One region of the Pseudoalteromonas sp. SWYJZ12 genome, then DNA from elsewhere that is predicted to be linked to it. Evidence: predicted binding sites of a transcription regulator. Region 1 holds the regulator's gene; the other holds the start of a gene.
What was found. Region 1 encodes sigma-54, which starts transcription at its own class of promoters, with help from an activator protein. Its sites were predicted from a motif close to GTTGGCACGNNNNTNGNNT; they were not measured.
Positions count from the first base shown of each region.

Region 2: the regulator sigma-54 is predicted to act here: its motif matches at 1,705-1,723, upstream of I6F42_RS18645 (DUF2726 domain-containing protein).

Region 1 covers NZ_JADYXH010000005.1:90,754-94,814, reverse strand. Annotated here, with positions in the region: gene lptC (LPS export ABC transporter periplasmic protein LptC) at 1-513, shown strand, start outside; gene lptA (lipopolysaccharide transport periplasmic protein LptA) at 503-1,048, shown strand; gene lptB (LPS export ABC transporter ATP-binding protein) at 1,045-1,770, shown strand; gene I6F42_RS08385 (RNA polymerase factor sigma-54) at 1,840-3,339, shown strand; gene hpf (ribosome hibernation promoting factor) at 3,365-3,652, shown strand; gene ptsN (PTS IIA-like nitrogen regulatory protein PtsN) at 3,657-4,061, shown strand, end outside.
Region 2 covers NZ_JADYXH010000027.1:25,649-29,709, reverse strand. Annotated here, with positions in the region: gene arcB (aerobic respiration two-component sensor histidine kinase ArcB) at 1-493, opposite strand, end outside; gene folE2 (GTP cyclohydrolase FolE2) at 726-1,646, shown strand; gene I6F42_RS18645 (DUF2726 domain-containing protein) at 1,763-2,359, shown strand; gene mtnN (5'-methylthioadenosine/S-adenosylhomocysteine nucleosidase) at 2,482-3,189, shown strand; gene I6F42_RS18635 (regulatory signaling modulator protein AmpE) at 3,190-4,061, shown strand, end outside.

The DNA.
Region 1 (4,061 bases):
TGTATGGTTTGGCTTTGGTACCCTTATTTTACACAAACAAATATTGTGCCTCAGACTGAGCCTGAAGTTATTGCCAAGCCTGATTACATAGCCATTGAACTCAAACAAACAGCCTATGACGAACAAGGTAAAATTAGCCACAAAGTCACTGCGGCTAAAATGGAGCTATATCAACAATTAGGTTTTACGTTTTTTGAAAAACCTATTTTTACTTTATATAACGAAAAGCAAACGTGGCAAATAAATGCAGACGAAGCAACATTATACGAAGACAAACAATTAATTTTAGAAGGCAATGTGGTTGCCAAAAACTTAACCGATAACGCCATGATAGACAAAATCAATGCTGATAATATTCAGGTAGATATAAAGCTATTAACAATGCGTTCGGAGCAACCCGTTATCATCACTGGACCCAATTTAAAAATCACTGGTAAAGGCCTAGAAGCCGACTTAAAAACCGAAGTGATAAAACTAATTAACCATACGCGAACCATATATTATGACCAATAAAATATTAAAATCACTTATTATTCCTACACTTATACTAGCGTTTAATAGTAGTGCTGCCGAGCAAAACACGCAACCGACTGCAAATCAAATTTCAATAAGCGCCGATAAGCAAGAAGGTCAATTAAAAGCTAATGTCGGGATTTTTGAGAAAAATGTTGAAATTATTCACGGTAATCGCCGTATCACAGCCGACCGCTTAGAAGTACATAAACGCGATGAACTTGGTGATAATAAACAATTATTAATTGCTACAGGTAGCCCTGCGCACTTTGAAGAAAAGCAATCAGATGGCACGACTATGAGCGCCAGTGCTGACGAAGTACGTTATGATGTATCTAAGCGTTTTTTAACGCTTGTTGGTAATGCACAAGTATCGCAAGCGGGACAAAAAATAAATGCTAAAAGCATTACCTACGATATAGAGCAGCAGCTAATCAGTGCCGAAAAAGATGAAAACTCAACTGACCGCGTTCACACAATTTTAGTGCCAATCGAGACTAAAAAAAGTAAAAAAAGCGACAAAGGTCAACCATGAGCACATTAAAAGCAGAGCTATTAGCAAAGAGCTATAAAGGCCGTGAAGTTGTAAAAAACGTCGGCCTTGAAGTCAAAGCTGGCAGTATTGTTGGCTTACTTGGCCCTAACGGCGCAGGTAAAACCACCACGTTTTATATGATAGTAGGACTTGTACCTAGCGACAAAGGTAAAATATCGATAGACGATAACGATATTACTCTTTTACCTATGCATAGTCGTGCTAGATTAGGCATTGGCTACTTACCGCAAGAGTCTTCAATATTCAGAAAGCTGACTGTTTATCAAAACTTAATGGCCATTTTAGAAACGCGCAAAGAGTTAAATAAACAAGCTAGAGAAGACACTCTCGATAAATTATTAGATGAATTTAGCATACAACACATTCGTGATAGCCAAGGTATGGCATTGTCGGGTGGCGAACGTCGTCGTGTGGAAATAGCACGTGCGCTGGCAGCAGATCCTAAATTTATATTACTAGATGAACCATTTGCAGGTGTTGACCCGATTTCGGTATTAGACATAAAGAAAATAATAGAACATCTCAAAAATCGTGGGATTGGTGTATTAATTACCGATCATAACGTAAGAGAAACCCTTGATGTTTGTGAAAAAGCCTACATTGTTTCTCATGGGGAGCTGATTGCATCAGGTACTCCAGAACACGTATTAAATGATAAAACAGTACGCGATGTTTACTTAGGCGAGCAATTTAGGCTGTAACATTTACGCCATGTCTTTAAGCATCTGCTAGTATTAATTATAACAACATAAAAGGATTGTTAGAGATACATGAGGCAATCACTACAGCTGCGCATGGGCCAGCAACTTACAATGACTCCACAGTTGCAACAAGCTATTCGTTTGTTGCAACTCAGTACATTGGATCTCCAGCAAGAAATACAAGAAGCTCTCGACAGCAACCCGCTATTAGAGGTTGAAGAAGCAGACTATTCCGAAGACGCTGCAGGTAAAAACGAGCAAAAAGCAGATACAGATGACATAACTGTTAGCGCATCTGCCGATGATGCTCCAAGCGAATATGAACAAGATAGTGGTGAAGCACTTGCAAAAGACACGCTAAGTGACGACATGGCTATGGATGTTAGTTGGGATGAGTACATGAGTGCCGCCCCAGCAGCATCATCGGGTCCGATGCCTGAAGACGAATCAATATACCAAGGTGCCTCTACTGAAACGCTCCATGAGTATTTAATGTGGCAGTTACAACTAACGCCATTTAGCCCTACAGACGAAGCTATTGCTATTGCTATTGTAGAAGCCGTCGATGATTCAGGTATTTTAACACTAAGCTGCGAAGAGATTTTAGAAAGCTTTAATCAAGAAAACGAAGATGATAACGAAGTCGAACTTGATGAAATTGAAGCTGTATTAAAACGCATCCAACTGTTTGATCCTGTTGGTATTGCTGCACGTAGTTTACAAGAGTGTTTGTGTATTCAGCTTAACCAGTTTGATAAAGAAACACCTTACATTAATGAAACAAAAATGATTTTAACCGAGCATATTGATTTATTAGCTGCTCGTGACTATCGTACATTAATGAAGAAAACTAAGCTCAAAGAAGAAGAGCTTAAAGAAGTAATGACATTAATACATACTCTTAGCCCTAAACCTGCAGATACTATTGTAAGAGAAGAATCTGAGTATGTTATTCCTGATGTGTCAGTTAAAAAAATTAAAGGCCGCTGGGTTGTTGAGTTAAACCCAGATAGCATGCCTAAAATTCGTGTTAATAGCCAATACGCGGCAATGTCTCGCACTGTAAAATCCAGTGGTGACAGCCAGTTTATTCGCTCGCATTTACAAGAAGCTAAATGGTTTATTAAAAGCTTAGAAAGTAGAAACGACACGCTATTAAAAGTAACAAATTGTATTGTTAAGCAACAACAAGGCTTTTTTGAACACGGTCCTGAAGCCATGAAACCAATGGTTTTAAATGATGTTGCTGAAATGGTAGAAATGCACGAATCAACAATTTCGCGCGTAACAACCCAAAAGTATATGCACACACCCCGTGGTATATTTGAGCTTAAATATTTTTTCTCAAGCCATGTAAGCACCGAAAACGGTGGTGAATGTTCATCTACAGCAATCCGTGCGCTTATCCGAAAATTAATCGCAGCAGAAAACTCAGCAAAACCATTGAGTGATAGCAAAATAGCGGATATATTGGCTGAGCAAGGAATTAAAGTAGCGAGACGTACAATCGCAAAATACCGCGAATCTCTGGCTATTCCACCGTCAAATCAACGTAAAAGTTTGATTTAAGACGCAAAAAAAGAGGGTAATGCTTATGCAACTAAACTTAACTGGTCGTCACGTAGAATTAACCGATTCACTAAGAGACTATATTAATACCAAATTTGCGAAGCTAGAAAGACACTCTGATCATATTAATAATGTTCATGTCATTCTCGATGTAGAAAAATTAAATCAAAAAGCAGAAGCCACCATACACGTAAGCGGTGCTGAGCTATTTGCCTCTACAGAACATCAAGATATGTATGCCGCCATTGACTCGTTGATCGACAAGCTCGATCGACAAGTAATTAAACACAAAGAGAAGCTTGCTCGACACTAATATGATGAAATTAAGCTCACTTATATGCCAGGACTGCAGCAAAGCTGCGGTCCTTTTTAATAGCAAAAAAAGAATTTTAGAGTTCATTAGCGAACTTGCTCACGACAAACTTCCGTATTTACCGCAACAAGATATTCTTAATGCTTTAATGAGCAGAGAGAAACTCGGTAGTACAGGTATAGGGCGTGGCATTGCCATTCCTCATGGAAGAATGAGCGGTGCAGAAGAGCCTTTGGCTTTAGTACTCGTTAGCGAAACTCCAATAAATTTTGATGCAATCGATAATCGCCCTGTTGATATTTTCGTCGCACTCATCGTACCAGATGGCGATAACCAGCAGCACTTAAAGACTCTAGCAACCATTGCTGATAAACTAAACAACAAAGATTTTTGTAAACAGTTACGCAGT
Region 2 (4,061 bases), on a different contig from region 1:
AATAAAATAAATCGGGAGATGAATCAACGATTGAGCGTTGCAACATACTTTGTTGGGCAAGTTCTTGTTGTGTTTTTTTACGCTCAGCAATTTCTCGGCGCAGCTCTTCAATAGCGCGATGCTTGGCATGAAATGCCATTTTACGCTCATCAATTTCAATATTTAAACGGCTAATGTTGTCTTTTAGGGTTTGGTTTAAGAGTTTTTCCTGTTTGGTTGCGCTATCTAAATAAGCATACGAGGCATCTAATTGACGAATTGAATTAAGTAATACACTTATAATTAAAGGAGAAACTACAGCCGTAAAAAATACCACAGCCAAAATATCAACAAGGTGTAATTCGCCTATCGCAACATAATAAAACATGCTCGATAAAATAAGAGATACAGTTAAAAATAAAGTGTAACAAATAGCTGCGGTTTTAAATTCACCAAATCGCGTTATTGAGCTGGAAAGTACCCGAGCCCAAGGGCTCAAAGAATAATCGGTCATACGTAATTTTATCTCTTAGCTGTGTGCTTAAATATAAAGAAGGCAATGCGCATGTATAAACATACCATTTTCCCAGATTTTAGCATTTTTCTCCTACCACTACCCATGTTGTGCGATAAAAACAGAATTTTTCATGTTTGATTTTGCTCATCTCTTAAACTCATCATTTCAGCAATAAATTATTTAGTGTAAAATGCCCCGCTTTATTATCTCCAAAATACGAGTAGCGCACATGCAAACCAATATGCCAGATATAGCAGACACTGCACCCGCTTTACAAACAGGTAAATTAGACTGGGTTGGCATGGGCGAAATCGAACTGCCATTTATTTTTGAGTCACGAGACTTATCTCCAGTTACAGTAAATGCCAAAGCTCGTGCATTTGTAAATTTGCATAAAGAAGATGCCAAAGGCATTCATATGTCACGTCTATTTTTAGCACTTGACCTGCTTTCAACTGAGCAGCAAGTCAATCCGCAAACAATAGCGCAAGCACTCGATACCTTTATAACTAGCCACGAAGGGCTGAGCGATAAAGCACAAATTGAATTTAAATTTGAACTACCGCTACGCCGTAAATCACTATTAAGTGGTAAAGCGGGCTGGAAAAGCTACCCAGTTGTACTTACCAGTACAATTGAAAATAACATTATTAGCTACGAGCTAACCGTAGATGTTACCTATTCTTCAACATGCCCTTGCTCTGCAGCACTTGCACGCCAGCTTATACAAAACGCGTTTAACGAAAAATTTAACCAAGAAACCTTAAGCCAAAAAGATGTGCACGAATGGCTAGGCACTACACAAGGCATAGTTGCTACACCTCACTCGCAGCGCTCTATTGCCAACGTAAAAGTAAAGCTTGATAGCAATATTCAAGAATTTGACGTAGTGACTCTAATAAACACCCTCGAAGCTGAACTTAAAACACCGGTACAAGCGGCAGTAAAGCGCGAAGACGAGCAAGAATTTGCTCGTTTAAATGGTCAAAACCTTATGTTTTGTGAAGACGCAGCGCGTAAAATTAAAGCTTTATTAGAAACAGATAATTACAGCGATTACTGGCTGCAAATAAATCATTATGAATCACTCCATGCACACGATGCTGTAGCTATTGCGGTTAAAGGTATTGAAGGTGGATACAAAGCTTAATAGCTACATCGTTTTAGCTTTTATAAACAGTTGGTAATTATTTTATAACTCATACTTTTTAGGCACGTAAATTGCTTTATTTGAGCAGTGTCAATTTGTTGTTATGGAGTTACCGTATGGAATTCGCTTTATTATTAATTCTAGTATTAGTTGTCGGGGCTTCTGTTGTTGCGTCAAAATTTAATGACGATGGCGGAAACCCGTATCCTTTTACCCGCAAGCAAACTGTTTTTACGCAGGTTGAAGGCGCTTTTTTAAATCTTCTCGAGCGTGCTGTAGGCGATCAATATAAAATTGTTAGTCGCGTTAAGTTAATTGACGTTATTGACTGCAAACAAGGTCTTTCTATTAAATCTAAACGTGCTGCTTTAGCTAAAGCTAAAAATAAGCAACTCGACTTTGTATTAATCGATAAAGAAAAACTAACTATTGTTGCGGCCGTTGACCTAGTTAACAATGCCAATAAAGATGGCCACAAAGCTCAACGCGACTGGTTTGTAAACGGTGCACTAGAGTCTGCGGGCATTCCACATATTCGTATGAAAGTTAAATCGGGCTACCGTCCTTCTGAAGTACGCGATGCAATTATGTTTAAACTTGGTAAGCCTGCAGCAACACAAACGCAGCGCCCTGTTCGTAATCGCTCACATAAGCCAGCGGTACTTTCACCTTCTCAAGCCAAAGCACAAACAACTGCTTTAGCTGAAATTTAAAAACCAAATTAAATACTCTCCTAAAAAGTATTTAAAGCGAGCTCATAAACAAGCTCGCTTTTTTGTTTTTTATTGCTAACTTCACGTATAATCAAGTGATTCAAACTCAGGAATTAAACATTATGAATGTTGGTATTATTGGCGCAATGGAGCCAGAAGTTAAAATTTTACGTGAATCGATGCAAAACCCACAAATTTTAACTAAAGCAGGTTTCACTTTTTATACTGGTGAATTGGCTGGTAACACAGTAACACTTGTTCAATCTGGTATTGGTAAAGTAGCATCAACAATTGCAACTACCTTACTGATTGATAACTTCGAACCTGATTGCGTAATTAACACAGGCTCTGCCGGTGGATTCGATCCTTCTCTAAGTGTTGGCGACGTAGTAATTTCGTCAGAAGTACGTCATCACGATGTAGATGTTACTGCTTTTGGCTACGAAATTGGCCAAGTACCACAAATGCCAGCAGGCTTTGCAGCTCACCCTAAATTAGTTGAAGCAGCACAACAAACAATCGAACAAATCAGTGATGTTAAAACACTTGTTGGCTTAATTTGTACTGGTGACACATTTATGTGTGACCCTGTGCGTATCGATAAAGCACGCAGTGATTTTCCTACAATGCTTGCCGTTGAAATGGAAGGCGCTTCGATTGCACAAACGTGTTTTACGCTTAACACACCATTTGTTGTAATTCGCTCAATGTCTGATATTGCAGGTAAAGAGTCACCACAATCATTTGAAGAATACCTAGAAACAGCATCAATCAACTCATCTAAAATGGTTGTCGCACTTTTAGAAAAGCTAACTGCAGTGTCTCTGTAAATGCTTAGCAATATTGTTCAAAACCACTTGGACTTTATTGCCTTCATACTAGCGCTCCTTGCTGAGCGCTTTATTCCCCTTATTAGCTGGTATCATCCTAATACAGCGTTAAATGCTGTTTTTAGTGCTATTGGCAAGCGCATATACAAAAGCAAAGAACCTAAAAGCTATCAATATTTGGCAGCTATACTCGCAAGCACGCTCATTTTAAGTGTCATTCTCATTATTGTAGTGCTACTACTCGAGTTTGCTTTTTATCCTGAATTACTCGCTGGCCTTATTTTATACTTATGCTTAGAAAGTAAGAGTATTGATAAAAAAGCACTTCGCATTGCAAAGCTAACTAAACAAAATCAAAAATCGACAGCACGCGAATTACTAAAACCACTGCTTGCCCGTGAAGTTAATAGGCTTTCATCTCCTGGTATTATCAAAGCATTAATTGAAAGCTTAATACTGCGCACTGCTCGATACTATTTCGTAGTTATATTTATATTTTTAGCCTTTGGCCCTATTGCGGCCCTCGCCTATCGATTACTTACTTTAATACAACAAGCCTGGCGTAGTGACATATCCCCAAATAGCTACTTTTTAAAACCGCTTAAAACTCTGTTGTTTATTATTGAGTATATTCCAATGCGCTTACTCGCTTTAACTATTGCAGCAAGTAGAGCGAGCAAACAAAGCATGCATTACATAAAGCATTATGGCAGACATTTTTATCAAACAAATACAGGTTGGCTACTAAGCACATGCTCTGCATCACTTGGTGTGCAGCTGGGCGGGCCTGCAGTTTATTTAGGTACTCGCTTTAATAAAATGCGTATTGGTACTGATAGACTACCTACACCCGAGGATGTACCTGTAATAAT